Thermoleptolyngbya sichuanensis A183: one gene and its partner. The protein of the gene in region 2 interacts with the protein of the main gene of each other region in a pairwise test. Links are inferred from orthologs where the notes say so. Each region holds a gene or a part of one and is shown on either strand. Other genes may lie near its edges.

Region 1 (15,847 bases), 4.0 Mb from region 2 along the record:
AAATCGAAGAAGAAGCTAAATCGGAAGGAGCGATCGCTGACAGGTTGGGCAAACGGCGTGAATAATAAGCTGACAGTCGAGCAGGTGATAGCCTTCTTTCTGAGCCGTGCGGCTGCCCGTTTTCAGGATTGAGTCGTTCTTGAACTCAATCGTCTTGTTGCAGCGGACGCAGATCAGGTGATGGTGATGATAAGGCGCGGGCTGGTTGATTTCGTAGTGCTTATGACCCTCGGCCAGCTCTAGCTCCCGCAGAATGCCCATGCGGGCCATCAGCTTGAGCGTGCGATAAATCGTCGAGAGGCTAATATGATGCCCCTCCTCGTTCAACAGGTTATACAAGTCCTCAGCGCTGAGATGATTGCCCTTGGGCAAGTTCTGAAAGATCGTCAGGATCGTCTCGCGCTGAGGGGTCAAACGCCAGCCCCGCTCGTTAAGTTCAGCCTTTAGTGAGGTCGCAGTGTAGGCAGTCATAGGCACCTTTTCAATAAGGTTGCTTTATTGAGAAGGATACACAATAAATCGAGTATTTGCAAGAAAACCTGCTTATTGAGAATAATACCCACTTAGGCTTCACAAATCTTTTAGATTTCTATAACGGGAACGCCTTAAAGCAGGAGAATGGGCGGGATTTTCGTCAAAACTACTCAGAACCGGGATTCTTCTGCAGCCCAGCGCCAGTTATAGCGATTCCACTCATAAATACCCTGAATTTCGTATTCCATGCCGTTGTCAAATCGGACGCAGCAGCTTGCCTGTCGGGTTTCGGAAGCCTCTGACGTGCCTGTGGTTTCTGGTTCACTGCTGGCAGATTCGCTATTGGCGGATTCTCGCGGGGCTGGTTCATTAACGGAGATAACGGTACAGGGAAACCACTCGCGGCTGCATGGGCCGTCGTCTTGCACCCATTCCCAGAGGCTATTCGCCACCTCGATGCGATCGCCCGCCTTCAGCCGCAGCGCTGCCTCTGCATAGGCCGCCAGATGCATAGGACGCACCTGTTCTAACCAATTCAGCCCAAACTGATCGCGGACAAACTGCACCGGGCCAGAATCATTTCCTCGCAGCCAGTCATTGAGCAACTGCGCCTTCCACGATCGCCCGCTCGCTTGAGCCTCCTGCACATAGTCCAAAAACGCCCGCCGCTGATCTATCGTGAGCGCCTCCAGCGGATTGTTCAGGCTATCCTCTGGCTTGTCCCTTGGCTTGTCTCTATCAGAGACAGCAGAGTAGGACGTAGACCATGCATCTCCGTTGTCTAACTGTTGCGCCACAAGCTGCAACAACAGGCTCTGCTGTTCCAAACTCAGAGGATAGCCTTCGGCATCACAGGCATCGAAAGCGACCCTCAAAGCAGCTTCAATCTCGGCAGGGGTCATGCGCGGTTCACTCTGCTTCGCAACCGTTAACTCTGCAAGTTAACTTTGCATTATGCCACTACATCTGTAGAGTCATCTGCGAAGTCATCTAGAAAAATAGGCTGGCTAACCCCCTGTGCCCCCAGATTCAGGTACGCTGAGGGTAGCAATTTTTCCATGCCTACTCCCCAGATTTCGACCTGGATTCTGCTACTGTCTACGCTACTCCCTGCAATGATGAACTGGTTTAACTTCCGCCTCCAGCGCGTTTTCGTAATTTTCCTGGCCGTCTGTATGGCGATCGCCCCTTGGTTCTACGCGCCCACAGCCCTAGCGCTCGTGCAGATTCGGTTATTTGACCTGTCCTATCAAGTCTGCCCAGAAGAACTGGGCGAAGGCGCTGTCACCCCTGGCGGCACGAGTATGCCCGCGAGTTGCTACATCATTACGGGCAAAGCCGAAAATCCAACCAACAAGGACATCTACAACGCCGACATTTTCGGTCGTATTTACGATGCCAACGATAATCCGGTGATGCAAAACCGGACTCGACTGGGATCAATCGACGAAGTTCCGCCCGGTGTTAGCGATTTTGAACTCCGCATCAGCGTGTCCGAAAACCAGCCCACGCCGCTAAAGCTGGAGCAGTTCAAGGCAGCAGGATTTGCAGGGACTGTCCGCCGATAGCCGCTTGGGTCACCGTTTAGAAGGCTTAGAAGGCGGCATAGGCGGCGCTTTCCAGAAAGCGTCCCAAAAATTGCAGGAGAAAAATTGCCAAGATCGGCGAAAAATCAAAGCCCCCCAGTGGCGGAATCACGCGACGAAAGATGTCGAGGTAGGGGTCGGTGATTTGGCTGAGGGCGGCGAAGGGCTGGCTATACCAGTTGACGCTGGGAAACCAGGTAAGCAGGATGCGGATGATCAGGATTGTCGTGTAGATCGAGATGAAGGTGGAGAGGGACTGGGCAACCAGCATAGTAGAACCACTCATGGGCGTTTGGATGAATAATGGCGAACTAAACTCATTTAACACTCAGTTTAACCTACACGACCTGGAAGCCAGCGGGCGCTTAACGACTTCCAGGATTTCTACAGGATGAGGCTAGTTTGAATGAGGCTTTGAGGGGGCTTTTCAGAGATGGGCCTTTCAGAGATGGGCTTTTCACAAGCTTTCCAAGGGGGCTAGTAAGGGCGATCGCCCCGCACCCGTTCCATCCCTTCGACTCGGTTGCCGCCGTTCACCCCGCCCAACTGCTGGCGCACATCATCGATCGCGTCGTTGAGTTGGGCAATTTTGTCCTCTAGCCCCCGACGAGAATCCTCGCTGTTTTGCTCAGACAGGGGCAAGTGACGGTCTCCCTTTTTGCTCTCTAGCGAGTCTTGCCGCGAGAGGCGGGGCGCAACCAGCACGCCCAGCACGCCGCCTACTACGCCGCCCACAATTGCGCCGACCCAAAACCCGCCAAAGAAGTTATCTTGCTGACTCATACCCTTTCTCTCCGCGATCGCCACGAGCGGTTATTTCAGATACCCTTTAGTCTACCGTTAAGTCGATTCGTGGGCGTGTGATCGCTCTGTGGGTTTCTCAAGTCCCCATCTCACGCGCCCCTTTTTCAGCACTGTTTTTTCAGTGCCCGTCCTCAAGTGCCAAACGTGCGATCGCCCGCATCGCCCAGCCCCGGCACAATGTAGCCCCGATCGTTCAGCCCTTCGTCAATGGCCGCCGTGAAGATTGACAGCGCCGGGAAGTCTGCCCCCAGCAGTTGCAGGGCTTGGGGAGCCGCCACCACCGCCACAATCCGAATCAGCGCTGGGTCAACTCCCCGCTCCACCAGCAGCTTCAGCAGCGAATGACTAGAGCCACCCGTGGCCAGCATCGGGTCTGTCACCAGCACCCGCGTCCCCGGCGGCATCTGTTCTGGTAGCTTGTTCAGGTAGCAACTGGCTTCCAGGGTCTCTTCATTTCGCACCAGCCCCACATGATAAATCGAGGCCAGCGGCAGCAACGCCTGCGCTCCATCCAGCAGCGCCAGACCCGCCCGCAAAATTGGCACCACCACAATCGGCACTTCTGGGTCAATAAAAGTAGCAGGGCAGGGAGCCAGAGGCGTTTGCACTTCGCTTTCAGTGGTGGGCAGCCAGTCGCGGGTGGCTTCGTAGGTTAGCCAGCGCCCCAACTCGGTCATGGCGCTGCGAAACAGAACCGTAGGCGTAGATTCGTCGCGGGCAACCGAGAGCCAGTGCTTGATGAGCGGATGGGAGGGGACGTAAACGCGGAGGGTCAGGGACATGGGGGGTTGGGGGTTAGAGTTGTATCGATTTTGGATCAGGACTTACGCACTTGCGATAGGCGCTTTGGGTTCTGGACGATTTCTCGCGGGCTGCGCCCGCGAGAAATCGTCCAACTGCGTAAGTCCTATGGATTTTGGATTGGCGGTTTTAGATTGGCAATCCTGGCGATCTGAGGCTTGGTCTGGCTTCTAGTCTTGACTTTCAGGTATTTACGGAAGAGGGGGTTTACGGAAGAAGGGGCGATCGCAGCGTCTTGGTGTAGATTTTAGATTTGGCTCATCGGTCAGGTGCAATGCTAGCAGCAGGGTACAGGCGGTTTACAGTTAAAAGAGCAGCTAAAAGAACAGCAGAAAGAGCGTGATCGATGGTTCAAAAAGCTCCGAAACGGAGTATTCCTGATCGGCTTGCTTGATTTCATCGGCCGGAGCAAAAGGGATGCAAGTCTGCAATCTGGATTATCATATCAACGTTTTTTCACAGAAATTGCGCCACAGAATTGCTTTGGACGACTGCTTGGGTGTGAGATCCATGCTCCGAGGCGAAGCGGCGAATAAAGCAGCGGGTAAAGCGGCGAATAGAATTGCTGGAAGCCTGTAGACGCTCGACGGGCAATCCAAAATCGCAGCAAATCCAAAATCGCAAATCCAAAATCGAGAATCGACATGGGAGGTGGCCATGCCCAAAAAGCAAAAGTTTCCCCATTTAGTAGGGTCTAAGTGGACTTCGCTGCAAACCACTTGGGGTTGGCGACATTTTCAGGTGGTCAACCGCAAGAATGAAGGCGAGTGGGTATTCGCTGAAATGGTGGCATCGTGTGATCTCAGCGTGCGGTTTTGGATTAATGCAAAACAGCTCAAGGAGCGATCGCTCTGGCAGGCAGGCTGGCGATCGCTCCAAGAACAGTCCATTGAGTGAACCCAAAAATGAGTGAACCCAAAAATGAACCCCAAAAATCTAGCGGGTCGGCGGACGGCGACGTTGTAGGAATTCGGGAATATCCAGCCCCGGCCGCAGGCGCGGATCAGCGGAAGGCGCAGTGGGCATCGTGCCGATGGGTGGAGCAGTGACCGTGCGCTTGAGCGGAGCCACCCGGCTAGACTGCAATGCCGCCACTTCCCCTGGCGCAAAGCCCGTCGCGATGACCGTAATCTGAACTTCTCCCTGGAGGCGATCGTCAATCACCGCGCCAAAGATGATGTTGGCATTGGGATCAACCGCTTCGTAGATGATTTCGGCCGCCGCATTCACCTCATGCAGCGTCAGGTCAGAGCCGCCGCGAATATTGAACACTACGCCGCGTGCGCCATCGATGGAGGACTCCAGCAGCGGTGACGAAATGGCAGCCGTAGCCGCCTCCCGCGCCCGCGACTTGCCCGTGCCGATGCCGATGCCCATTAGGGCAGACCCCGCATCGGCCATCACCGCCCGCACGTCTGCAAAGTCCACATTCACTAAACCGGGAATGGTGATGATGTCGGAAATGCCCTGAACGCCCTGGCGCAGGATGTCGTCTGCTACACGAAAGGCATCTTGTACAGGCGTTTCGGCTGAGATAACGGTTAAAAGCTTGTCATTGGGGATGACGATGAGCGTGTCTACCCGGCTTTGCAACGCCCCGATGCCCTCTTCTGCCTGGGAGGTGCGGCGCTTGCCCTCAAAGGTAAAGGGGCGAGTCACTACGCCGACCGTCAGAGCGCCGACTTCCTTCGCGACTTCCGCCACGATGGGAGCCGCGCCCGTGCCCGTGCCGCCGCCCATGCCTGCGGTGATAAATACGAGGTCAGCGCCTTCCAGCGCGGTGGCGATTTCATCCCGCGATTCTTCGGCAGCCTTTTCACCCACTGGCGGGTGCCCGCCTGCCCCCAGCCCACGGGTCAGCTTCTTGCCAACCTGGAGGCGGTTCGGCGTGGCGGCATTGGTCAACGCCTGAGCATCGGTATTGACCGACCAAAACTCGACTCCAGAGACTTGGCTGGCAATCATGCGGTTAATCGCGTTGCAGCCGCCTCCCCCTACGCCAATGACCTTAATCCGGGCCAGGCTGCTCGGCACGATGTCGCTATATCCAGAGTCGTCTGAGAGGGACGGTTTCGTGTCGTGGCTCTGGCTTAGATGAAGCCCAGAGTTCGCGCCTGCATTGGCAAAAGGGTTCGCATTATTCATTGGTCAAAAAAGTGGCTTAATTCGTTAACCAGGCAGGAAAGCCCAGGCATTATATTTACATCAATACTACACGCGCAGTCCGCATCCACATCTCCAAATTCCACCTTTGATGGCAATTCTCTAACGTTCGCTAACGCAAAGAGGCTACGGAGCAGCGGAAATGCCTGATGCAGCCTCAGGCTCGGCGGATTTGGACATTTAGTTTGAACGGTCAACTTGAACGGTTCATTGGAACGGTTCACTGAAACGGTCGACTGGAACTATCAACTTGGACACGATCCAATTGACCGGGACTGGGAGTGGGGCTATGAGCAGTGGCTCTGGTCATTCGAGAGCGATCGCAGAACACCCCGATTATTCATGATGGAAACCCAAACCAGCCGAACGCTCAAAACCAGTGGAAATCAGAGCCAATCGCTATCGGCGTTCTATTAGCGTGATCCGTTAGCGTGATCCAAGAGATTTCTAGACGATTTCTCAGGAGGGAATGTGAGGCCTAATTCTAACTAAATATAGTGCAACTTGATTGGAAAACAAACGAAAGTTCTGGGTGAGAGCGTTGAGCCGATTTGAACCGACTGGGGCAGGGGCGCTGACTCTACCAGGCGGCGGGTGGGGCGATCGCCGGATCGGAAATTGCGTCAGGACTGGTCGGATCGGTCAAGCTCCCTGTCTCAGCGTTTGACCCAGCCCCAGTCTCTTGATCCCAGCCAGCCTCATCGTCGGGATTGGATGATGACGGACTAGGGAGGCGCATGTCTCGCGTTTGGATGAGGGGATTGTCGGGATTTTGCAGATCAATATAGACGACCTGGCTGAGATCGAGCTTGGTGGGCAGTTGTCGAAGCTGGTCGAGGGCGCGGAGTTGGGCCGGAAAGCGAGAACTGTAGCCGCCCAGGTGAACCGATCCCAGTTCGGTGGTGAGGATGAGGTTGGATGGGTTGCTCCAGTTGATTTCCTGAATGGCGATCGACCCTGGGGTCTGCTGCTGGTGCTGGCTCAGATCCCGGTAGAAGCTGGCCCATTCCAACTGCTGTTCAGCGCGAAAGCCGATGACCCGCAACGTAGGCAGCGTTAGCCCTGCCTCTAGCGCAGTGTATTCATCCATCGGCACGAGGAAACCTGTGGCATCCAGCAGCCCAGTAGTGGGCGAGGGGCTGGGTGCGTTCGCGGTGGAATCATGGGGGATCGCAGTCTCGTTTCCGGCGATAGGGGGAGCCAAGATGGCGATCGCCACGGGGTCACGCTCCTGCACAGCAAGCGTCAGGCTGGGCGGAAACAGGTGGCGCGTCACCGATGCCTGAGCAATAATGCCCTGGGACTCTAGCTGGCGGGCGATCGCCTCGGAGCTAAGCTGCCACAGCGCTTTGGGATAGTCAATCTCCAGCATCGACTTCACCGTATCATCCGACAGCAGCCGATTCCCTTCCACCTCTACCTGCTGGGGTGACGCGATAACCCAGGCAGGATGCCTCAGCAGCCACACCGCGCCGCCCGCCATGCCCACCACCATCGACAGCCGCCAGATTCCCTGCAACGCCCGCCAGCGCCGCTGTTGCCGCAGCCGCCTGCGCCGATTGGCTAGCTCTGTCCGTGAGACTGAAACAATATCCGCCATGAATCTTGGTCGTGAACCCCTGCCACTTAATTCACTTAAACTTAATTCACTGAACTTGAGGCCTGCCGATGAAGACCGATTCCAGGCAAAGCCCCGCTGCTTGGGCGCATCCCAGTTATGCAAGTTTGCCCTCATCCCCCAACCCCTTCTCCCAAAGCGGGAGAAGGGGAGCCGGATTGGCAGTCCCTCTCCCGCTTTGGGAGAGGGATTTAGGGTGAGGGTTACAAAAGTGGGATACACCCCGCTGCTTTCCCTGGTATATCCTGTTTTTGCAAAATTGCCACAGGATCTCAAGACGAGATTAAGGCTTTATGGAGACTATTCTGAGCAGCACATTCGTCTCAGCGCATTTGCCTAAGAGAATGGGTCAGCGCCAGCCAGGGTAGGCGAATGCGCTGGATTATTGCTCCAGCAGGGTTTGCTGATGGCGCTGGAGGAACCGTCCCCATTCCACGGCCAGGGACAAATCGGTAAAGGGAATGGCGACTTTGCTGTTGGGCAATTCCAGGGCGATCGCCAGGTTTCGTCCCGTTTCGGGGGGCGCATCCAGCGGCAGGGTCTTGTCATCAACTTGTAGGGCGATCGCCCTCACGTCGCTCAGCTTCACCGTTTGCAGCGCCACGGGGCCCCGGCGCGTCGGCTTGCCCCACACCAGTTCATCGCCCCGCTGCCCCAGGGCCGCCAGAATGTCATACTTTGCTCGCTCAAACTGAGCCGCCCACTGGCGGTAGGCTTCCAGTTTTTGATACTCATTCCAGCCAGCCCACGCCAGCCAGCAAAACACCGCCAGCAGCGGCAGCCACAGCAATCCTCTTGTCATGGGTTGGTTTGAGAAAATGCCGAAAACGTCGCCCCAGAAAACGTCGCTCCAGAAAACGTCGCCCCAGAAAACATAGCCCCAGAAAACATAGCCCCAGACTAAATCGTGGGGCGATCGCCCTTGGACGCTATCGGGGCAAATCGGGACAGATAAACTCGTCCTCCAGCGCACTCAGCGTCACCTCCTGCGTGTCTCCACTGCGAACCAGGGTTTGCCGCAGCCTCAAGGTCGTGTCCGTCAGTTCCAAGATTTCGGCAGTTAGGGCGACCTGTCCATTCTCGCTCACCCGCAGCACATTCGGCGCGTCTTTATCAATCGTCCAGCCCGACAGGGCATAGGTTTCGACACAGGAGGTCTGCAAAAAGGTGCCGTTTGCCAGAAATACATAGATGCTGCCTAGTGCAGGTTCTGACGGGGCTTGCGTCATCCGCCACACCCGACTAAACAAAACTGTCAGATCCTGCCCTGATGCGGCAGCGGTCGTCAGGCTAGAGTCCGATGAAGCGGCAGGTTGCCCCTCCGCAGCGGCCACTTCGGGCGCACGGGCTGTATTCGTTGGATCAGCCCCACCTGAGCAACTTGCCAACCCTACCAACAGCGCGGCAGATGCAATTCCCCCCAAAGGAATCTGTCGCAAAATCCTTTTCAGTCCGTTCATTTTTAATCCGTTCATTTTTAATCCGTTCATTCGATTCTCCCCAAAATTTTTTCAGGCTTTCCCTAGACGGTTTTCCATCGAGAAAAGTTCATAAAGTTCATATAGTCTACCGAACCGTTGCGCTGGGATCGCACCCTAAAATCGTTGCAGTCTTTCGGGGAGTGCTGTAATCTACAGAAAGTACATCTGAAAACCGGACTTTCATCCGTCTTTCATTCGTTATTGGGTGTTGAGTTGAGGAGTGTTGAGTTGAGCATTGAGTTACGTTCACCGAAGCACCGTTTAGGGTGATATTCTGACGAGTTATGGGGCGATCGCCCAGCGTCCTTAACCTACCACCCGGCTGCACTCCGCTTCACCAGTTCTTGGGGATTTCTGAACAATGGGGATTGTTGTTGAAAACGTATCAAAGCGCTTTGGCAGCTTTTGCGCGGTCGATCAGGTCAGCTTGGAGATCAAGACGGGATCGCTGGTGGCGCTGCTGGGGCCGTCGGGGTCTGGGAAGTCCACGCTGCTGCGGCTGATTTCAGGATTGGAAATGCCCGATACGGGGCGCATCTTGCTAACGGGCAAAGATGCTACCTATGCCAGCGTGCAGGACCGCAACATTGGCTTTGTGTTTCAGCACTACGCTCTGTTCAAGCACATGACGGTGCGGAAGAATATTGCCTTTGGGCTAGAACTCCAAAAAGTCCCCAAAGACAAGGTGAAAAAGCGGGTTGAGGAACTGCTGGATCTGGTGCAGTTAAACGGGCTGGGCGATCGCTACCCATCTCAGCTTTCAGGCGGACAGCGGCAGCGCGTCGCCCTGGCCCGGGCCCTAGCGGTGGAACCCAAGGTGCTATTACTTGATGAGCCTTTTGGGGCACTGGATGCCAAGGTGCGGAAAGACCTGCGGGCTTGGCTGCGGCGGCTCCACGACGAGGTTCACGTCACTACGGTCTTCGTCACGCACGACCAGGAAGAGGCGATGGAAGTCTCTGATGAAATCGTGGTCATGAATCAGGGACGGGTAGAGCAGATGGGCACGCCTGCGGAAATCTACGACCATCCCGCCAGCGCCTTTGTAATGAGCTTTATCGGCCCGGTGAACGTGCTGCCCAGCACCTCCCACATTTTTCAGGGCAACGGCTTCGATTCACCCCATCCAGAAGTGTTTCTGCGACCGCAGGACGTGATGGTGGAGGTGCAGCCCAATGGCACGACGGTTCCCGCCCGCGTTAGCCGGATCATTCATCTGGGCTGGGAGATTCAGGCAGAACTGACGCTGGACGACGGGCAAGTGCTGACGGCCCACCTAACGCGCGATCGCTTCGATGAGCTACAGCTTCAGCCCAACCAGCGCGTCTACGTCAAACCCAAGGATGCCAAGGCATTTCCCTTGTATTACTCGATTTAGCCTGGGGTCTAAACCTTTACGTTCACGGGAGATCGGCGGAACGTTCGCCCTGAACCCAGGGGTACTAAAGCTGAAACTGAAACCCGGCCTCCGTTAGCACAGGCGGCAAGGTCAGCGGCTGGTCGGAGCGAAGACCAGAAAAACCCTGGGTGAACTGGGCAGCATTCTGCCAGACTGCCGGACTCGTTTTGGGAGGACTGGCCAAACTTACACGATCTGAGAACAGCGTAGGGCGCTGACTCAGGTATAGCGGAAACGATAAGGAAACATCGCCATGCGGGTTGGTCGGCATCGATGATGTAGCCGATGACAGAGCCTCGGTTGTGCGATCGCCCGTCATGCCTATCACCATCGCATCTGCCCAACCCGCCACCACCTGCGAAACGGAGCAGGGCTGGGGATGAGCATTGACCGCCGTGATCGTATACCCTGCCACCGAAAACAGCAGGAAAGCCTTCGCCAAAGCCAAATCCGCCTCAGTCATACCTTCAGACTCCTGTTAAACCCCGTCTAAATTTTGGTCTAAAACTCTGTGAATCTACGGAGTATCCTCAGCAAAGCATAAGTGCCAGAAATCCGCAATATTACTGAGACAGGGTTTATTTTTGCTTGATGAAACGAGGCAAAGACGGGCAAAACCAGATCGTTGGCAGAGCGTGGATCGAAGGGGCGATCGCCCTGCCCTCAAATCCACCCTCCAAATTCACCCTCAAATTCATCCTCAAACTCTGACTGCTGCGCCAAGAAGGCAGGTGGTGTATTACAGTTTTAATGCGATCGGCTTTAATGCGATTGGCGGCTCGCTAAGCGGGCTTGCTGAAAGAGTAGAGAGATTTAGGACGCAATGGGACGCATGATGAAGGGATTGGTAAAACGGGGTCGCGGGCAATGGACAATGCCAGAGCGGGGCAGGATGCGAATCGCCCAATTTGCCGCACTATTTTGTCTGTGCGTGGCGCTCATTGTCGGCTGCGGTGGCTCGCAGACGGGCAACGCACCCGCTCCCGACGCAACAGGGACGACGGGTTCTACGTCCGGTGGCCGCATCGCAATGGGCACAACGCAAAAGATCGAAACCCTCGATCCCGCCGATGCCTACACGATTTTCGGCGGCATTTTGCTGTATAACCTGGGCGATCGCCTCTACACCTACGAACCAGGCACCACCGACATCGTGCCCCAGCTTGCTACCGAAATGCCCACCGTCAGCGAAGACGGGCTAACCTACGTAATCCCCCTGCGCCAAGGCGTAAAGCTGCACGACGGCACCGACTTCAACGCCGAAGTGATGAAATTTTCCATCGATCGCTTCATGCAAAATGGCGGCGGCCCGTCTTTCCTGTTGTCCGATCAAGTCGAGTCTGTCACTGCCAGCGGCGACTACGAACTCACCATCAAGCTCAAGTCGCCTTTTGCCGCCTTTCCCGCCCTGCTCACATTCTGGGGTGTCACGCCCGTCTCCCCCAGCAGCTATGAAATTGGAGAAGGCAAATTCAAGCCCGATAGCTTCATCGGCAGCGGCCCCTACAAAGTGGCCTCGCTCACGCCCGACTCCATCAAGCTGGACGTAAACCCCGATTACTGGGGCGAAAAGCCCGCCAACGACGGCATCGACATCCAGATCTACGCCAGCCCTGCTAACCTCTACAACACCTTCCGCACCAAAGGGCTGGATGTCGCCTATCAAACGCTTGATCCTGAACAAATTACCAGCCTCAAGCGGGAAACCAGCAGCGGCGGCTGGGAAGTGATCGAAGCGGGCACGACCGTCGTTAACTACATGACGCTGAATCAGAAGGTGGAGCCGACCAATAATCTGAACGTGCGGAAGGCGATCGCCGCCATGATCGACCGTAACCTGATCAACGAGCGCGTCTTTCAAGGTCAGGCCGCCCCGCTCTACACCATCATTCCCCCTGCCTTTGAAGATTCTGTCCCCGTATTCAAAGAGGCCTACGGCGACGGCAACTTCGACAAAGCCCGCGAGTTCCTCACCGCCGCTGGCTATTCCGAGGCAAATCCGCTGAACTTCGAGGTCTGGTATCCCTCTGCCTCTACCATCCGCGCCAACGTTGCCAACACCATGAAGCAGTCCATCGAGCGCGGTCTGCCAGGCCTCGTCACCGTCACCGTCAACAGCGCCGAACGCGCTACCTTATCCCAGGGCGTGGACAACGGGCTATACCAAACAGTGCTGCTGAACTGGTATCCCGACTTCTTTGATCCCGACAACTTTGTACATCCGTTCCTAAGTTGCGACCAGGGTTCTCCCGAAACCCTCTGCCAGCGAGGGGCTAGCCAGGGCAATGGATCTTTCTACTACAGCCCCAAGGCCAACGAACTTGTGACCAAGCAACGGGCTGAGCAAGACCCTGCTGCCCGCGCCAAGATGTTCAAAGACCTGCAAACCCTGCTGGTCGAAGATGTGCCCTACATTCCCCTGTGGCAGAACAAGGACTACATCTTCGTGCAAAATACAGTCAAAGGCGCGGCCATTCAGCCCACCCAGCAGTTCTTCTTCTGGCAAATGAGTAAGTAAGCGCTGAGCATAAAAACACCCCCCACCTCAACAGAGTCTCAACAAAGTCAAGGTGAGGGGGCGTTCTGATCACTCAAGCCAACTCAGAACCTAACCTATACGAGCGGTGCGTCACTGATGCGACGGATTGCAATCACACTGGGCTTGGGCGGATCGTTGGGCTGTTTTCCCGGCCAATTGGAACCGATGGGCACTTCGCGAGTTTGCTCAAACTCCTTACCATCGGTGGTTCGCATTGCAAACCTGCGAGTCTCAGACTTCATTTGCTTACGAACCCCTCCAATTTCTCCAGGGTGCTGAACCGACAGGAAGAAGCTCTTCATATCCGAGGTTACGAAGGGCCCGGTCATTTCACACTCCACTGGACCGTAAGCAAACATATAGGCTTCCCCAACGTTTGCTCCCGACATGGGGAAGTACCAAACCGAGTTGTTGCCGTATAGACCCCGCAGGTCAGACTGGCTCACTTTGGAACCATCGGACTTGATGCGGCTGGCAACCTCTTTGTTGTGTTTGTCGGTGGACATGTCCGTGACCATCCACAGATTGCCCTTCGCATCGAACTCCAGGTTGTCGGGGTTGGCGAAGCCAAATCCACCGTCAGCGGGTTCTCCACCCAGGGCCATCACATCCCACTTGAACGTCATCGAAGCAGTGTTGTTGCCGTCTTCCATTAGCTTAACGATCCAGCCGTACTCCCACTGAGATTCCCCAGCGGGTGCCTTGAAGACAAACTTGTTGGGGCTGCCATCGCTACCGCTGGGTGAACCAGAGGTGAAGGCGATAAACAACGTGCCGTCGGCGGCCAAATCTGTATCTTCGGGACGAGCGGTGCAGGTGGCTCCAGCAGCATTGGCAGCATAGTGTGCGTCAATCAGGATTGCACCCTGCTTTTCCTCGGCATTTCCAACGTATAAGTCGCCCAGCGTTTTAAACCGGGACTTGTAAGCGGCGATCGCCCCATCATCGGTCACCTTGCTAAATCCACCATCAGGACGATTCGGCAGGTTAATCATGCCACCCACATGGACGCTGGGCAGTTCGGGATCAACGGGCGTATCTGCCTTCAGCGCAATCCAGCGGCCAGTGCCATCGGGGTTAAACTTAGCGGCATAGAGCATCCCGTTTTCCATCAGGCGCGAGTTGGACTTGCTCTTGGGATCACGCACGGTGCCGTCACTTACAAACTTGTAGAGATGTCCACCCCGGCGATCGCAGCCCGAGTAAACCGCCAGCTTTTGTCCTGCAACAGCCCGGATGCCAAAGCCCTCATGGCGATAGCGACCCAACCAAGTGTGCTTGGTGCCATAGTCGTTGGGGTTAGACGGGTCTACTTCAACTGCCCAACCATATTTGTTGCCGGCTAGTCCAAACACATTGCCTGTGCCGTCTACGCCCTCGCTATTGACAATGAAAGCCTTCTTGCCAGGGTCAAAAGAAGTGCCATCCGCGAAGACGGCCTCAGGCACGAAGTCCTGAATGTTTTCTTCGCCGCTAAATACCGTACCCCAGGGAGTGGTTCCACCGGAGCAGTTGTTAAACGTGCCGATCACCTTGTCGCCCAGAGTATCCACATAGCCCTGTCCGCTGCGCTTCCGGAAAATGGCTACAGCGGGGCCAGTCGTCTTCAGGTAGCGACCATCTTTTAGACCAGACACGCCCGTGATGCGGCGATCATTGCGAGAGTTGGTGCGAACCCACTTGCCACTAGCATCTCGCCGTACCGAAAGAACCGACATGCCCAGGTCAATCATGGCCTCTTCGCAGTACTGAGCAATAGTTGCCTTTAGGGGTTCGCCATCTGGCAGCGCGAAGGCGTTAATGCCAGCATCCCCGGCGGATGCCAGAGCCGCTTGAATTTCTGCAACGGGCAGAGGCTTGCCAATAACCTGCTGGAAGGTTTCGTTCCAGGGCACAGAGCTAATGTACTCGTGGTTGACTACCAAAAAGCCTTCGCCCGGTGCCGTCTCGATCAGCGAAATGTAGTCGTTGTTGTAACCAAAGCGAGAATCGCCTACGCGATCGCCCCAGGCAGCTACCACGTCATAGGTATAGCCAGGAGGCAGCACCACGTCATCTTTCACAGCGAAGGTGCTGTATTGGGAGATCTGGTTCGTCAGCGAAACGCCGTCCGTTTCGACAGGCATAGGCCCCTTGACCGGGGTAAAGGGGAGCGTTGCAGTCTGCGCTGAGGCGGGCGTACCTTCCAGCGCGGGAGACAGCTTTTGCCCATTTTGCACCAAGGGTTGCAGCGCCAGAGAGCCAGCACTTGCACCCATAAACATCAGAAAGTGTCTGCGTTTGAGACTCATATTTCAGTAGTGTTCTCTCAAAAAGTGCGTTGGATCGTCAGAGTTGTTTGTATGCTCAGCCTCGCCTGCTCCATCGCGCCCCTTCTAAGACAAGTTAGAACCGTCAAACTAGAGCCATCGAGTCAAGTCCAGCTAGTCAGAAATCAATCAGAAATTCAGTATGAGCTTGGGACACAAGCGAACCAGACTAGGGCGCGTTGGATGAGGAGAAACTGAGGAAATAACTGACATAGCTTAAAAATCTACAGAGTTTGGATTAAGAGTCTGTAATGCCTTCGTTAAGGCTTTGGATCAAATGCCTTTGAAAAATCTAGAGATTTAGCCCGGTGCTGGCTTGCCCTAGGCGGGTTAGGGTTTGGTTAAGAGCTTTGCCAGGATGCATAGAGGGCGATCGCCCTTAGCCTGAACTGTACCAAGAAGGGCGATCGCCCCCTCCCAGGGTTGATCCCACGCCTCGCAAATTCATTAAGAAGTATGTACTCTGTTTGAAATTCTTTACACTTGAGCCGCAAGGCTTAACATTCACTTAACGCAGCGTGAAGTGCTGAGAATAGCAGGTTTCAGAATTACAAATCGATAACATCTATTTAATGTATTGGAATAAAATATTCAGAAAGTTTACTGAGATGGGCGATCGCCATTTCATTCGATGTAGTTTCTTATACGATGGTAAATAGAGCAGCCTTAGATG
Region 2 (15,719 bases):
GCTAGTCTAATCTCCCCCCAATCCTGACTCATGCCCCCTCAACCCTCAACCTCCGAGGAAGCGCACCTGCTGGCCCGCATCGCCCAGCAGGATCAATCTGCCCTATCCCTCCTGTACGACCGCTATGCGCGAGTGCTGTATTCCCTGGCATTTCGGATTTTGGGGTCGGTCGAAGAGGCAGAAGAAATTGTGCTGGACGTGTTTAGCCAGGTGTGGAAGCTGGCAGGGCGCTATGATCCCCAGCGTGGACGGGTAGACGCATGGCTATTCATGCTCACCCGCAGCCGCTCGCTCGACCGACTGCGATCGCTCCAGCGCGTCAGCAAAGCTGTCGAGTCTTCTACCGAAGCCGCAAAAACAGTCCCCCAAGCACAGATCTCAGATCCGACAGAAGACGTATTAATAAATGAACGGCGCGATCGCCTGTTGGCAGCAATGCAGCGACTGCCCGTAGAACAGCGCGAGGTGCTTGAGCTAGCTTACTACGAAGGATTGACCCATGTAGAAATCGCAACCAAGACCGGAAAATCTCTGGGAACGGTGAAAACGCGCATCCGTCTGGGTTTGAACAAACTCCGACAGGTGCTTGATGCACTCGACTTGTTAGATTGAGGACTTGTTAGAGTAAGGAGTCTTTTGGGCCCCCCGAAACTCGGAAGAACGCTGAAAAGATTGGACGCTGCATACATTAGAGCTAATTTATGAAGCAAATCTTAAGAAGCCTGAAACTCTTGGCATGTGTGGCTTTGAGGTCATGCTTGCCCAGGAAAAGCGGTTTCTCGGAAATCCTTGATTAACAAGGCTTTCAGGCTCCTTTACAAATTAGCTCTAAGGAGCCTTTTGGTCCCCCCGAAACTCGGAAGAACGCTGAAAAGATTGGACGCTGCATACATTAGATAGATGCTGCATACACTTACACTTGCATACACTATAGAGTGCGGATGCAACACAAGTAGATAGAAACACAGAATCCAAAAAGCAGAACCCAAAAATATGATGATGCAACTATCGTGCAGCTATTTCACAGCCATAGCGCAACGGCAATGCTGCTGAACGGTGCTATTAGCCCAACACGGCTTGCACTAGTCAACAGGGTCGCAGCATAGCAGCATAGCCGTCCTACGTTGTGAGGTGGTATTCCGGCCCGACATGGCTTGCACCTGCAACAAGCGGCGACAGATGCATCATAGCCAGCAGCGCAGCTATAGGCATCAGCACGAAGCATAGACGCAGAGCATAGATGCAAAGCGCAGAGATCCAAAGATATTGAGATGTATTGAGATAAACATGGGTCAGTATAGAAAAACGCTTGGTCAATCGTTTAGCACCGTCAGAACGCTTACCAAATCCACAAGCTAGGATGAAGAAATAATGACAGCAGTAACTATGGATCACGCCCCCTGCTTGTGTGACTTGGCTGCACTGTACGCCCTTGGGCTGCTAGACGATGCAGGGCTTCAGCAGATTAACGACTATCTAGAGGAATGTCCAGAATTGGCCACTGAAATGGCCGAACTGGAAGAAACCGTGGCTATGCTGCCCTATAGTTTGGAGTTGGTGTCGCCTGCTGCCGATCTGAAGGATCGACTGTTTCAGCGGATTTATCAAGACACGGTTCAGCCCGCTGGCTCAGTCCCGTCCGAATCCGCCTCTCCGCCGGTCGCAGAACCGCTCGCCTCCTTTTCATTCCGCCAGGTACGCGAGGCTGTTGCTGCCGCACGGGTATTGATGCGCCAGTTTTCTAGCGGCAACCGACTGACCGTGCGCGGTCGCGACCTTGACTGGCAGCCCTATCGGGTTCCTGGTGTTTCCGTCGCTCCGCTCTACGTAGATCTGGCAAAGCGAGAAGTAACCGCGCTGCTCAAGGCGGAGCCGGGTGCAGTCTATCCGATTCATCGTCATGCGGCTCCCGAAGAGATTTACATGCTCGATGGTGATCTGAGAATTGACGGTGAGGTGTATGGCGCAGGGGACTACATTCGCTCTCGCCAGGGAACGGTGCATGAGCCATCTGAAACGGTGGGCGGCTGCATGTTCTTGGTGCGAACTTCGCTAGACGATGAGTATTTTCAGCTTCAAGCGCACTAGGTGATTAATTAGGTGATTAATATTCAAGCACGGTTAATATTCGAGCACGAGCGCTAATCCTGCTAACCCCAACTCCTGCTGCATCCTCTGTGTCCCAGTTTCAGCGGCTTACCATTGCGCCTGACCAGATCAGTGGGTCGTATATCCGACTGACACCAGAGCAGCAGCACTACTTGTGGCGAGTGTTGCGGCTTCAGGCGGGCGATCGCCTATTGGCAATGGATGGTCTGGGGCAGTGCTGGCTGGTTGCCGTCGAGCCGCCCGACCAGATGCAAATTCTAGAGGAACAGATCCCAATTGCACCCACAGAACTGCCGCGCCCTGTTGTGCTGCTGATTGCCATGCCCAAGGGGCAGGGCATGGACGACATTGTTCGCCAGGCAACGGAACTGGGCGCAGCGCAGATTATGCCGATTTTGAGCGATCGCACGCTACTCAACCCCAGTCCCCAAAAGCTCGATCGCTGGCGGCGCATTGCCCAAGAGGCTGCGGAACAATCCGAACGGCAGTTCGTGCCCACGATCGGTGAGCCCCAGTCCTGGAGCGACGCGCTCACGGTCTGGAATGCGGAGACTTGCGATGCTTATCTGTGCGAGGCGCGGGGCGATCGCCCTCATCTGCTCCAAAAACTCTTGCCAACTCGTGGAGCCTCCCCATCGACCAAACCAGTGGCAATCGCCATTGGCCCCGAAGGCGGCTGGACCGATGCCGAAATCGACGGGGCGATCGCCGCAGGCTATCGAGTTGTCTCGCTGGGGCGGCGCGTGCTGCGAGCCATCACCGCACCTGCGGCCGCGCTGTCAATCCTTGCAGCCGCCTTGGAGCAAGACATGCCTTCCAGCTAATTTTATTGGCAAGTTGATACAAGTAGAACTTACGCATCTGCGTGATTGCTCAGGAGGTGTGCCCGCTAGAACCCCAAAAACTTGCTACAAGACCAAATTTCAAATCCAAATCCAAAAAGCTGCCGTTGAACCCTTCAACAGCAGCTCTCAAGCTAGCCAAATTTCAATCTAGCCAAGAACCTAAATCTAGCCAAAAAATCAGCCAAGACCAAAGGCAAAAGGGGAACTAGGCCAAACCGCTCCGGCAGCTCCCCTTTTTAAGGGAGATTTAGGAGGATCGACTCAGGGCAATCAACGACCTGGAAAGCTTTAAAGCACTGACTTAGCCCTGGGATCTGACCTGACGCGCCATGTCTAGAAACGGATTGAGGCTGGGGCCAGGGCGACGACGACCGCTCCGGCTGCTGCTCAACACCACAAAATTCGGCGCAAAGGTTTGATCAGCCGCAGGCGAAGCCTCAGGTGTAGGCTTGGCAGCCGGAGCCGGGGACGGAGCCGCAGCCGCAGGAGCCTTGCCATTCGACGTAACATCCGTTGCAGGAGGCGCAACCGTAGCCACAGCCGCCGCAGGGGCAGGGGCAGCCACGGGCGCTTCAGTCGTCGCAGGGGCAGCCTCAGCAACCGGAGCCGCAGGCGCAGCACTACTAGAAGGCTCAGCCTCTAGAAAATATTCTGAAGACTTGCCCAAGCCCAGCAGCTTGCCCAGCCCACCCAAAAACGAGAACAGTCCCCCAATTAGTTTCTTAATTAAACCCATTGTTGCGATCGCTCCAAGAAATGCGTCTGTGTGTTCAATGCGTCTATGTGGTCGCAAAAGCTTTTTTCGTCAAGAAAACGCAGGAGAATCCCTAAATTTTCTCGCTCGTCATCTAATCTTTTGGCTGAACGTGCTGCTCCGGTCGCTTAGCATATCAGCTTTGGGTAAAAATACTTAGAGCCTTCTCTGGAAGCCAGACTGAGCAAGATTTCAGCTACCCCTATTATCCCTGTCAATGGACATTCAGAGATGCGTTGTTGACCAAGTTGATCAAAAAATTTTAGACACCGTGGATCAGTGGTAACGCCCCAGTTCCTCTCTAGGCCTGGAGTTGATCTGCCAGACTCACTCGCTGCCACCAGCGATTCAGTGGGTAATAAAGCGCTGGTGCCCAGAGGCTACTGAGAATGGCAGAGCAGAGGGCAATTTGCTGGTGATAGTTCCAAATCTCTGAAAGCGTGCGGGAGGAAAGGCGATCGGGTACTCGTAGATCTTGAAGCATGAATTGAAACGCCGTCACGGTTTCCGCAATCACCGCCATGCCAAACACAATCAGCGCCACCGAAATAAAGTCTTCTTGGATATAGCGCTGCTTTTGAATCAATGCTGTAAGCAACCCCACCAGCGCGAGACTCAGTGTATGAGTTGGGTTGGCCGCCGTCATGCCGTCTTGCAGCAGCCCCAGCACAACTCCGGCGATCGCACCCTGCCAGGGCGATCGCTTGACACTCCAGGCCACAACCCAGATCAGCAGCCAGTTTGGCCCCACCCCCAACAGTTCCATCCCTACAAACCGGGTTGGCAAAACCAGCAAACAGGCCAAGACTGAGCCAGCCGTTACCAGTGCATTTAGCGCCTGCCTCAAATAAGGACTCAGAAGCAGCAAATCATTCATAGCACTTAGGCAGGATCATCAGGGCAAGGTCGAGTCTGGTGGCGGCGGGGGCGGCGGGGGCGGTTCAGTAGCAGCAGGTTTTGGATTGGGCGCAACCAGCACCCAGTCCAATGTGCTAATCGGGGCCGATAGCTCGACAATGGCCTCTGGGGCAGGGCTTTTGCTAAAGTCTACTGACTCAATGCGCCCCACAGGCAGCCCTGGCGGAAACAGCTGGCTAAACGACGACGTAGACACGACATCCCCCGGTTTCACATCCGGCACCTTTTCAAAAAACTCCATCACTGCCCGATTGCCCGACTGCCCCCGCATGTAGCCCATAAAGCGAGAGCGGCTAACCGTCACGCCGATACGACTGGTGGGATCACTCACCAACAGCACACGGCTTGTATTCGCCGTCACTTGTACCACTCGCCCCACCAGTCCGCCCGTTCCCGAGACAATAGAACCAACTTCTACCCCGTCTCTCCTTCCCCGTCCCAAGGTCACCTGCTGCCACCAGTGGTCAGCGCTGCGCCCAATAATCGGAGCCGCAATCCCCGGTTGTGGCTGCGTCGTATTGTAGTTCAACAATTCTTGGAGTCGGCGGTTTTGGCTTTCTAGCTCAATTAAGCGCTGCTGCAACTCTTGAACCTGGGCGTTATTCAGGATTTCGGCGCGAGTCGGGCCTTTAGCCTGAAACGGGGCGCTGATCGCTCGATATAGCTCTAGCACAAATGCACCCTGGGTTTGCCTGAGCATCCACGCAGTGCTAAGAGCCAGCACTGCTAGCCCCAGCCGCAACCCATTCTTCCCCCACCATCGACGCAGTACGTACATTAGCCGCGCTCAATCCTCATCGCCAGCGCTTCACACAAGTCCTGAAATGCTTGATACGAATCCTGAGAGGAATCCCCACGAAAACTGGAAATACTTGCTCAGAACACCAATTCAGAATACTGGTAAGCTATACAGCCTTACGCTACATATTGCGAGAGTGTCCGCTAAAGACCCGCTCAAGCTGCTTGAAGTTTTCTAGCACACGCCCAGTGCCCAGCACTACGCAACTCAGTGGGTCGGCTGCAACGTGAACCACAATTCCTGTCTCATGGCTGATCAGGGTATCTAGCCCACGCAGCAAGGCTCCGCCCCCTGCCAGCATGATCCCCCGATCGATGATGTCTGCCGCCAGTTCAGGAGGGGTGCGCTCCAGCGTGCGCTTAACAGCTTCGATGATGACCGACAGAGGTTCTGCCATCGCTTCACGGATCTCTGGCGCTTTCACCGAAACGGTGCGGGGCAGCCCCGACAGTAGGTGCAGCCCTCGAACATCCATAATGATGTCGTCATGGTTGTCCGTTGGATAGGCGGAGCCGACCGTGATTTTGATTTCCTCTGCTGTACGTTCCCCAATCACCAGGTTGTGAACCTTTTTCATATATTGGGAAATGGCCTCGCTTAGCTCGTCGCCAGCAACCCGCACCGATTCGCTCAGCACAGTGCCCTGCAAGCTTAGCACTGCGACCTCGGTGGTGCCACCGCCGATGTCGATAATCATGTTTCCAGTCGGCTCTGCCACAGGCAAGCCAGCCCCAATGGCTGCGGCCACAGGTTCATCAATCAAATAAACATCTCGGGCTCCCGCCTGGGATGCAGCTTCCATCACAGCCCGACGCTCAACGCCCGTCACGCCACTGGGAATGCCAATCACGATACGAGGGGAAACGAGCGTCCGACCTTCATGGACGCGGCGGATGAAGTGCTTGAGCATTAGCTCAGCCGTGTCAAAATCTGCAATCACCCCATCACGCAGGGGGCGCAGTGCCATCACGTTTCCGGGAGTCCGTCCCAGCATCTTCTTGGCATCTTCGCCAACGGCTAGGGGTACTTTCTCGTTTTGGTCGATGGCTACCACTGATGGTTCTTGAAGCACAATGCCCCGACCCGAAACGTAGACCAGGGTGTTTGCTGTGCCCAGGTCGATACCCATGTCGCGTGACAACGAGAAGCGGTTAAAAAGTCCCACTAGCCTAACAAGCTCCTAGTTACAAAAACACTACTGCGATCGCTCTAAATGCCCCGATAACTCAGGTAAAATCCTTGGCTGGCACCTGGTTAACGATTCTGAGGTGATGACGATGCTCAGGGGTAAACTTGCAGATGCTGCCCGATGAACCGGACTTCCCTTTTCAGAGAGCCGCCTTGCTTTTGAAAAGCAGCTTTGCTGCTGATGCTGCACAGATTCGTCATGCCTTGAACTCAACTCTACCTGCACAACGCTGCTAAGCCAATGCCTTCAAAATTTAGTGTTTCCAGATTTAGTGTTTCCAGAATTAGTGTCTCCAAACAATACCTCAGGGTTCCAACCCAGCTCCAAGAATTTAACGCATGAGTATGGAAGAGATTCAAGTACAACAGTCTAACTCCGTCGATGGGATTGTATTACGATTTTTGTCAACCGTCTAGTCGGAATATGCCTAAGAGCTAATTTATGAAGCAAATCTTAAGAAGCCTGAAACTCTTGGCATGTGTGGCTTTGAGGTCATGTTTGCCCAGGAAAAGCGGTTTCTCGGAAATCCTTGATTAACAAGGCTTTCAGGCTCCTTTACAAATTAGCTCTAAGATGCTGATCGGGTTTGGGCTGACTGAGTGAATGAGGACGATTGCCCACACTTGAAGGCCAGCCGCCAACATCTTGTTGCTAGTTCCCGGCTCGATCTGGTCATTAGATCCTGACGGATTGCACCCCGCTCACGATACCGCAAAACTGATCCCTGTGGCGCAAGATACCAGGAAGATTATGGAAGGTGGATGGATGGGGGCGATCGCGCAGTTGGCGATCGCCAACCGATGCCAATTTGACGATGTTTCCGGCGCTTGCTAAAGCGAAAAAATTTGGACAAAACAGTCTGGCAATCATCCGGCAATCAAGGGAGCAACCGCTTCAAAATCCGGCTAGATCCTGTTAAAATAGGACAGGCATACTACACAAGGCGATATGCAATTCTAATCATTCCTCTGATTTTTTTAGGAATTAATTTTGAAAGGATTGATCGACTCAGATTTTCTTCGTCTTTGGCTTTAGTTGCTGTTTCCAAAGTTTTGATTTTAGGTTTGGGGAATATCCTATGAGCTTGAACGTCGTTACCTTGGTGGGTCGGGCGGGTCGTGATCCGGATGTAAAGTATTTCGAGTCGGGTAGCGTGGTCTGCAAGTTTACGCTGGCAGTGAACCGCCGCACGCGCAACAGCGACGAGCCAGACTGGTTCAACCTGGAGATGTGGGGCAAGACGGCTGAAGTAGCTGCAAACTATGTCCGAAAAGGCAGCCTGATTGGAGTCAGCGGCTCTCTCAAGTTTGAATACTGGAAAGATCGAGCCACTGGAGCCGATCGCTCTGCGCCTGTGATTCGGGTTGACCGAATGGAATTGCTGGGATCTAAGCGTGACAATGAGGCGGCGGCAGCCTCTGGTGGCTATGCCGATGATGAGTTCTAGACAGTGCGGCCTGAGTTTTAGCAAGGGGCGATCGCCCATCGGACAAAAGCTCGCCTAAGGTTCGGCATATTCTCACGGTTGCTTCAGTTTCCTCACAAAAGGGTTCTGGGGCACTCAGTGCTGTTTCAGGTTCCCCTCAGCCAGAGCCGCCAAGATGTGAGTTATCTCGGAAAGGACTCCCAAGCCTTGCCAATAGCAGGCCGGAACCTTCTACGGATTGACTAACATCAAGGAGGTTTGCGATGAAACGAATTGTTCTCGTGGCGCTGTTTGCGCTGGTGCTGTTTACAGCCGTTGCTCCAGTGGCGCTTGCTCGAAGAGGAACTAGTACCTGTCCTCTGGACGGAACCCGCTGCGTTGGATCGGGGGGCGGCGGCGATTAGGATTGGGCGATCGCACTATGAAATCGCCCTGTAAGATTGCCCAGTCAAATCGCGCTGTGAAATCGCGCTGTGAGATTACACTGCGAAATCGCCCTGTGATGTAGACGATAAAAGACCCTGGCAGAAGATGGGAATCTTGCCAGGGTTTCTGATGAAGCTACCAGGTCTTTTCAACTTTTATGCCTGAAGAATGCTGCGGGTAGCGATTTCAGCCGTCTCTACTGCGCCATTCATATAGCCCTGGGATTCTAGAGAGCAGTGTTCCCCTGCGAACCAGAGATTGCCCACCCGCTCGATTTCGGCTCCGGCGATCGCCGTCCACTGCCCGGGCCGATAGCAGGAATAAGACCCCAGCGCGTGGGGTTCGGCCGCCCAAATTGCGCGGAGCGATCGCCCTTTTTGCACTTCAGCAATGCCTGGAAAGATCTGGTCTAGATCAGCGGCGAGCGCCTTGGCGTGGGTGGCGGGGCTATCGGCCGCCAGCAATACGCCCTGTCGTCCCGCCCGTAGGTCTGTCACCCAGGCGCTCGGCCCCGGCGAGTAGCGGGCGCTTTCCCAGGTATTTTGAAAATCCAGGTCAGTGTAGACGCTGATGGTGGAGCCGTAGCGGGTGCGCCAGATACGCTCCTGGAAGGGGACGGCCAGCTTGCTGCTGGTGCCATAGCCCAACTCGGCGATCGCCTTTTGCTTGACGGGCGGCAGGTCTATCGCGAGTTCCACCTGTCGCAGCACCGAAAACGGAATGGTCAGCAGCACCTTTTCGTAGCTGCGCTCGATGCTCTTGCCGTCTTGTCGCAGGCTGACGCGATAGCGCCCATCGGGGGCGAGGCGAATCGATTCCAGAGCGGTGTTGAGGGCGATCGCCCCCGCAACCCGTTGTGCCAGCGCTTCAGGAATCGACTGGTTGCCGCCGACCACATGCCAACGCTCGTCGCTGTCGCCGTAGGTGCTCCACTGCCCCACCTCTGTCCCAATCAGATAGAGCATGTTCAAGCAGGACATATCTTCTGCGTCTCGTCCAAATTCGGTGATGTAGGCTACCCGCACCAGTTGGTGAATCACCGGGTCAATCTCTGCCGCATCCAGATATTCTGCCAGCGACAGCCGATCGAGCTGGGCGGCGTGGTCATTATGCTGGCGATAGGTGATGCCTCGCCCCATCGCCAGCAAGTCCTGCGTGATTCGCTTGGCGAGGGGGGCAAACCGCTCCACCACTGCCTCATGGCTCACCTTTTGTCCCTGGAAATACAGCACCTCCGGCTCTAGCCCCGCATCAGCCGCCCGCAGGTCAGACAATTCCAGTCCCAATTCTGCGGCCAGAGCGCGGACGTGGGTATGGCGCGTGTCGATAAATTCGCCACCCAGTTCCACTGTCCCCGGCAGTCCATCCGGGTTTCGCACAGTCCGCAGCCGACCGCCGATGCGGGCACTGGCTTCGACTAGCTCAAACGGCATACCTGCCTGCTGGAGCCGATAGGCAGCCGTTAATCCTGCCACACCCGCTCCCACAATCAGCACGGGCGATGAGTTTTCGCCAGAGCGAGTGGGCTGCCCCGATGGATAAGAGCGATCGTCCCCCACCGAGTCTTTCATTCCCAAACTGCCCATCCCCAGCGTGCCACCCAGCACTGCGCCTGCCTGCAACACGCGCCGCCGCGACAGGTTTGCATCCAGCCACCCCGACGCTTCGGGCAGGGACATTTGTGTTTGCTCAGACCATTGCGAAATTCGATAAGCTCGGCGAAAAAGCGTAATTAATCGACTTCTAGACATACAAAACGAAAAACTAAGAAAGACTGGGAATAGATCCCCGGCTCAAAAGCCAGCCGTTATCTAACGTGACATCTCAAGGTGACATCTCAAGGTGATGACATCTAAGGTGACAGTAGCGGCTTCTCACGGGCGCTACGCTTTGCCATCCTGTATCCCCAATCGCCACGCTAGCGCTTTTTTTAGCGAACGGGTGTAAACCTGATGGGCGATCGCCCATCCACAGCGCCCCTGCACAGAAGCGCCCACCATCCCAAAAAGACCAGCCTAAAAGTCCCAGCCTAATCAGACACGACCCCACCCTGGGGCGCAGCCTGGCTATCGGGCTGGGTTTTATTGAAATACGTTTCCAGCACTTGCTTCACCATCGGCGCAGCCACCTTGCCGCCGCCTCCCTCAGGGGAATTCTCGATAAACGCTACCACGACAATTTCTGGATTATCCAGCGGAGCATAGCCGCCATACCAGGCGTGGGATTTGCGCGGTGGATCTTCGGCAGTACCCGTTTTGCCCGCGTTGGGCGGCAGGCTGGGCGTATTCATCACTGTGCCCGTGCCGCTGCTGACCACCCGACGTAGCCCATCTTGCAAAATTCTCAGTGTCGTAGGACTCAGACCAATAGGAGTGCGCCACGAGCGGGCTGCCTCCTGGTCTTTTAGCAAATGGGGACGCACCAAATCACCGCCATTCGCGGGCACTGCAAACATCACCGCCACCTGGAGCGGCGAGGCCTGCATATAGCCCTGACCGATGGACATATTGATGGTGTCGCCGATAAACCATTCCTCATCCAGGTTTTCGCGCTTCCAGACCGGATCGGGCACCAGCCCCGCCGATTCTTCAGCCGCCAGTTCAATGCCCGTTTTCCGTCCAAAGCCGTAGCGCCGCGTCCACTCAATCAGCGGTTCATGGCCCATGCCCATCGCGGTTTGGTAGAAAAACGTATCGCTGCTCCAGGCCATGGCTCCGCGAAAATCCAGCGGCCCAAAGCCTGCATTGTTCCAGTCCCAAAACTTGATACCGCCGACTTCGATGTAGGGTCGAGTCCGAAGAACGGTGCTGGGGGAATAGCGCCCCGACTCAATCGCCGCTGTCGTGGTGACAATCTTAAAGGTGCTGGCCGGCGGATAGCCCTGGAGGGCCCGGTTGACAAACGGATAGGACTTGCTTTGCAACTCCTGCCACTGGGCATCCGTAATGTGGGTAGAAAAAAGATTGGGGTCAAAGGCTGGACGGCTGACGAGCGCCAGTACGGCTCCGTTGCGCGGATCGAGGGCAACGATCGCCCCTTTGCGATCGCCCAACACCGTTTCCGCCGCCTTTTGCAAATCTAGATCCAGCGTCAGCGTCACGGTATTGCCCGCCCGTGCCGACTTTTCGCCCAGCACTCGCAGCACATGGCCCATGCCGTCCACCTCGACCTGCTGCCCGCCCCACTGCCCCCGGAGTTGCCGTTCAAACGCCGCCTCCACGCCCATCTGCCCGACCACATCCCCCAAGCGATAGCCTTCAGACCGCCGCCGTTCCAAGTCTTCGTCTGACATTTCGCCCGTATAGCCCAGCACATGGGCCGCCAGATCCCCGTGGGGATAGTAGCGCACCGCCTCTGCCTGCACCTGCACCCCCGGCATCTGCTGGCTAAACTCGGCCAGCGCTGTTACCTGGGCGGGGCTGATGCCACGAGCGATGCGGAGTAGTTCTGGAGAGCTATAGCCAGCCTGATCTAGCCGCTTCTGGATAGTCTCTTCAGGAATATTGAGGATCGTGGATAGCCGCTTGACAATGGGCCGCCAGTTGGCCTGGCGATTGGCAATCGGCCAGAGAAACACCGCATAGGAAAGGCGGCTCCCTGCCAGCGTCCGCCCTTTGCGGTCGAGGATTCGCCCCCGCTCTGGCGGTCGAGGAATCAGCCGCACCCGGTTGTCGTCTGCCAATTGCCGATTGTATTGCCCTTCGACCAGTTGCAGGTAGGCCAGGCGAGTGCCGATGCCTCCTAGCAGAGCGACGGTGACGGTGAGCATCACCACCAGCGATTGGTAGGACTTGCCCACGGTGCGGCCCGTTTGTTGCCGCACGGTTGGCGGATTTTGCGTCAGCGTCATAAATAAAAACGCGCCCTCTGACAGAACCTCTGAAACCCAGTGCGGGTTGGAGAAACGTTAAATGTTTAGTAAATCATTAAGGTAAATCAATTCACATAGTTTACCGCCATTGATCCCAGTGTTGATCCCCGGTAGTGTCGGATTCAGCTACCTGTATTTTGGACTGTATCTTGGACTGTATCTTGGTATATGGCGATCGCCCCTACATCCCAAACTCGCCATAGCTAGTGCCGAAATCACTCAGCCCAGATTGCCAAACGGTATACCAAACAACCGTTGATTACCCTGGCTTCTTTGAAGATGAAGGGAAAGTTAGCCGGATGGAATGTTTGTTATGCAACATCTGTCCTGCAATGTTTGTTATGGCGTGTCGGCGGCCGTCTGCGTAGATCCAGCTTGAAAAGCGCATAGCGATAGTCGTGACCCCGTCGCGGGCAAACTGACTTACAAGCTGAGTCGCTGTCCCGGAATTGCGAAATGTCCCGGCATTCGAGCATTTCCATCTTGCGAATTTCAAATCCAGCAATTTCAAATCCAAACAGTTTCAAATCCAGCAATTTCACGAGTCTACAGGCTTCATCCCTTAGGATATTTACAAGTCATCAAAGTACGAGTCATAAAATCACATAGGATCAGGCGTTTGTCTGCCCCCTCGTCGCCCATAGGGACTCACATACTCAGCACAAAGACTTAACTGCTAAAATCTCAGACCTAAGCCTTGACCACTGCCCCGTTCTAGCAGAATCTCTACAGGGAATTTGCCACATGGCACAGACCATCACCCCAAATCAGTCCACGGTAGAAACCGAAACCCAATATGATGTCGAACTCCGCAGAGTATTCAAGGTCTTCGATGGCTATACAGCGGTTCGCGGTATCGACTTGAACGTGCGGCAAGGGGAGTTCTTCAGCATTCTTGGCCCTTCCGGCTGCGGCAAAACCACAACGCTGCGCCTGGTGGCGGGGTTCGACGAGCCAACGGCAGGTGAGGTGTTACTCCAAGGCAGGTCAATGGTGGGCGTGCCGCCCTATCGCCGTCCGGTGAATACAGTGTTTCAGAGCTACGCGCTGTTCGGACACATGACCGTGTGGGACAATGTGGCGTTTGGGCTGCGGCTAAAAAATAAGAGCAAGGCAGAGGTTCAAAAAGCAGTTGGAGAAGCGCTGCAACTGGTCAAGATGGAGTCTTTTTCCCGACGCTATCCGGCTCAGCTCTCTGGCGGACAGCAGCAGCGGGTCGCGCTGGCGCGGGCGCTGGCAAACCAGCCAACCGTCGTGCTGCTTGACGAGCCATTGGGAGCGCTAGATCTGAAGCTGCGGAAAGAAATGCAGGTGGAGCTTTCAACGCTGCATCGAGAACTGGGTGTCACATTCATCATGGTGACCCATGATCAGGAAGAAGCCCTCAGCCTGTCCGATCGGATTGCCGTGATGAATGAGGGGCGGGTAGAGCAAATTGGCACGCCCAGCGAGATTTACGAGTTTCCAGCTACGCCCTTTGTGGCCGACTTCATTGGCGAGACGAATCTATTCCAAGGGTATATGGCTGCCGCAGACCCGATGTTGATAAAAGTGGAAACCGAGCGCGGACTCCAGATGGTGGTGAAGCCGACGGAGGCTTGCCCCGGCGCGGCAGCGGAGCCTGTTGTGGTCAGCATTCGCCCCGAAAAGGTGCGGCTGTCGCTAGAGCCTCCTGGTAGCGAAACGAACTGTTTTGAAGGACGACTCCGGCACACTATGTACCTGGGCACCCATGTCCACTATGTGGTCGATTTGCCGACGGGGGATATGGTGACGGTGATGCGCCCAAATCGCCCAGAGTCGATGCTCCAGGTTGATATGCCTGTGTACGTATCCTGGTCGGCGGCAGATGCACTTCCCCTTGCAATTCAGCCTGGAGCCTAGAGCCTGGAAGCTAGAGCCTGGAGCCTAGAGCCTGGAACCCAGGGCCAAGGACGAAGGCGTTGGGAGTCAAGATTGGATGCACTCCTTGGAATTACTGCCCTCAAAGGGGGCGGTTATTCTTCGCATGGACACCGCAGTTTTAGGAGATTTGCTATGCCTCCCTATCGATTTTCTGGTCGTTCCAATTCTGAATCCTCGCTGAGGCGGAATCCTGGCGGTGGGCGATCGCCCTATTCCTCCGCCTCCCGCGCCAGCCGTCGCCGCTTTTTGCAGTTGTCGAGTGCAGCTTTCTCTGGCGTGCTGTTGAGCAATTGCGCCCGAAACATTGGTACAACGGGCAGTTCTGCCGCCACAGACACTTCCGCCGCCTCACCGCCCAGCAGCGGAGATAATACCCTCCACGTCTACACTTGGTCAGCCTACATCGATGAAGACCTGCTGAAGGGCTTTGAGCAAGACACCGGGATTAAGGTCATTGCCGATGTCTATGACTCCAACGAAACCATGCTGGCTCGAATGCAGGCCGGTGGCGGCAGCCAGTACAGCATCGTCTATCCTTCCGACTACATGGTAGAACTCATGATCGAGGAAGAGATGCTGCTCGAAATCGACCAAGACCGCGTTCCTGGCTATGCCGATCTTCTGGAGCAGTGGCAAGATCCTCCCTACGACCCTGGCAATCGACACAGCGTGCCCTATACCTGGGGCACAACAGGGCTGGTCTACAACAAAGAATTGGTGAAGAAGCCCATTACCGACTGGTCTGACCTGTGGGAACGAAAGTCTGAGCTATCTCGAAGAATGACCTTGCTCAACGACGTGCGTGAGGTTATGGGCATGGCCCTAAAGATGCTGGGCTTTTCCAACAGCACCCAAGATCCCAAAGAAATTGAAGCTGCCTACAAAAAGCTGCAAGAACTCAAGCCCGCGATCAATGCCTTTACAACTGACGGTTGGCGAGATCAGATGGCGGTGGGCGACCTGGCCGTGGCCCATGCCTACTCGGTGGATGGCATCGATATGGTGCTGGAAAATCCCCAGCTAGAATACGTAGTGCCGTCCAGTGGCGCAACGGTTTGGACGGACACCATCGCCATTCCTAAAACGGCTCCCAACGTGGATGCCGCCTATAAATGGATTGAGTATTCGGTAGAACCGCAGACGGCAGCAAAGAATCTAGGACGGCTCAAACTGCCCACGCCCAACCAGAAAACGCTGACGCTATTGCCGAAGGAGCTGGTCGAAAACCCAGATCTCTTCCCCCCCGAAGAAATTCTGGCAAAGTGTGAGGTTCTTGCCAATGTAGGCGAAGCGGTCGATATTTATGATCGGTACTGGACGCAGTTGACTAGCGCCTAACCCTGTTTTTGAGCGATCGCTCTCAATATTTTTTCCACTATGGCAACCTCCGCTCCGCTCTCCCCGACTCCAGAAGTCGAACCCCAGCGCCCTGCCAGCAAGGGACTCAAGCAGCGGCTGATGGGTTTGATTCAGCCCT

Evidence for each region.
Region 1: the proteins of HPC62_RS05745 (region 2) and ftsZ interact in binary tests that used the Escherichia coli proteins (3 or more experiments, as listed by UniProt). The link is inferred for Thermoleptolyngbya sichuanensis A183 from one-to-one orthologs.

The regions. Positions count from the first base shown.
Region 1 is NZ_CP053661.1:5,317,500-5,333,346, forward strand. Bases 3,707-6,590 are described here. They hold ftsZ (cell division protein FtsZ), read right to left. Parts: upstream 5,811-6,590; coding sequence 4,602-5,810; downstream 3,707-4,601. Other genes in these bases: HPC62_RS22095 (TIGR02450 family Trp-rich protein), read left to right, coding at 4,323-4,562; HPC62_RS22105 (hypothetical protein), read left to right, coding at 6,027-6,245; HPC62_RS22110 (cell division protein FtsQ/DivIB), read right to left, coding at 6,409-6,590. Also shown: HPC62_RS22065 (Fur family transcriptional regulator), read right to left, coding at 16-471; HPC62_RS22070 (hypothetical protein), read right to left, coding at 645-1,376; HPC62_RS22075 (hypothetical protein), read left to right, coding at 1,650-2,042; HPC62_RS22080 (YggT family protein), read right to left, coding at 2,068-2,346; HPC62_RS22085 (hypothetical protein), read right to left, coding at 2,538-2,843; upp (uracil phosphoribosyltransferase), read right to left, coding at 2,996-3,646; more of HPC62_RS22110, read right to left, coding at 6,591-7,428; HPC62_RS22115 (hypothetical protein), read right to left, coding at 7,829-8,248; HPC62_RS24340 (pentapeptide repeat-containing protein), read right to left, coding at 8,245-8,337; HPC62_RS22125 (hypothetical protein), read right to left, coding at 8,376-8,834; HPC62_RS22130 (sulfate/molybdate ABC transporter ATP-binding protein), read left to right, coding at 9,289-10,305; HPC62_RS22135 (hypothetical protein), read right to left, coding at 10,370-10,789; HPC62_RS22140 (ABC transporter substrate-binding protein), read left to right, coding at 11,150-12,844; HPC62_RS22145 (PhoX family protein), read right to left, coding at 12,940-15,156. UniProt on the Escherichia coli protein: Essential cell division protein that forms a contractile ring structure (Z ring) at the future cell division site. The regulation of the ring assembly controls the timing and the location of cell division.
Region 2 is NZ_CP053661.1:1,333,200-1,348,918, forward strand. Bases 4,551-7,306 are described here. They hold HPC62_RS05745 (rod shape-determining protein), read right to left. Parts: upstream 6,555-7,306; coding sequence 5,547-6,554; downstream 4,551-5,546. Other genes in these bases: mreD (rod shape-determining protein MreD), read right to left, coding at 4,551-4,585; mreC (rod shape-determining protein MreC), read right to left, coding at 4,604-5,404. In the rest of the region: HPC62_RS05715 (sigma-70 family RNA polymerase sigma factor), read left to right, coding at 31-612; HPC62_RS05720 (cupin domain-containing protein), read left to right, coding at 1,372-2,088; HPC62_RS05725 (16S rRNA (uracil(1498)-N(3))-methyltransferase), read left to right, coding at 2,178-2,933; HPC62_RS05730 (hypothetical protein), read right to left, coding at 3,256-3,690; more of mreD, read right to left, coding at 4,010-4,550; HPC62_RS05750 (single-stranded DNA-binding protein), read left to right, coding at 7,693-8,061; HPC62_RS05755 (hypothetical protein), read left to right, coding at 8,304-8,444; HPC62_RS05760 (flavin monoamine oxidase family protein), read right to left, coding at 8,622-10,145; mrdA (penicillin-binding protein 2), read right to left, coding at 10,496-12,316; HPC62_RS05770 (ABC transporter ATP-binding protein), read left to right, coding at 13,082-14,221; HPC62_RS05775 (ABC transporter substrate-binding protein), read left to right, coding at 14,375-15,580; HPC62_RS05780 (ABC transporter permease), read left to right, coding at 15,701-15,719. UniProt on the Escherichia coli protein: Forms membrane-associated dynamic filaments that are essential for cell shape determination. Acts by regulating cell wall synthesis and cell elongation, and thus cell shape.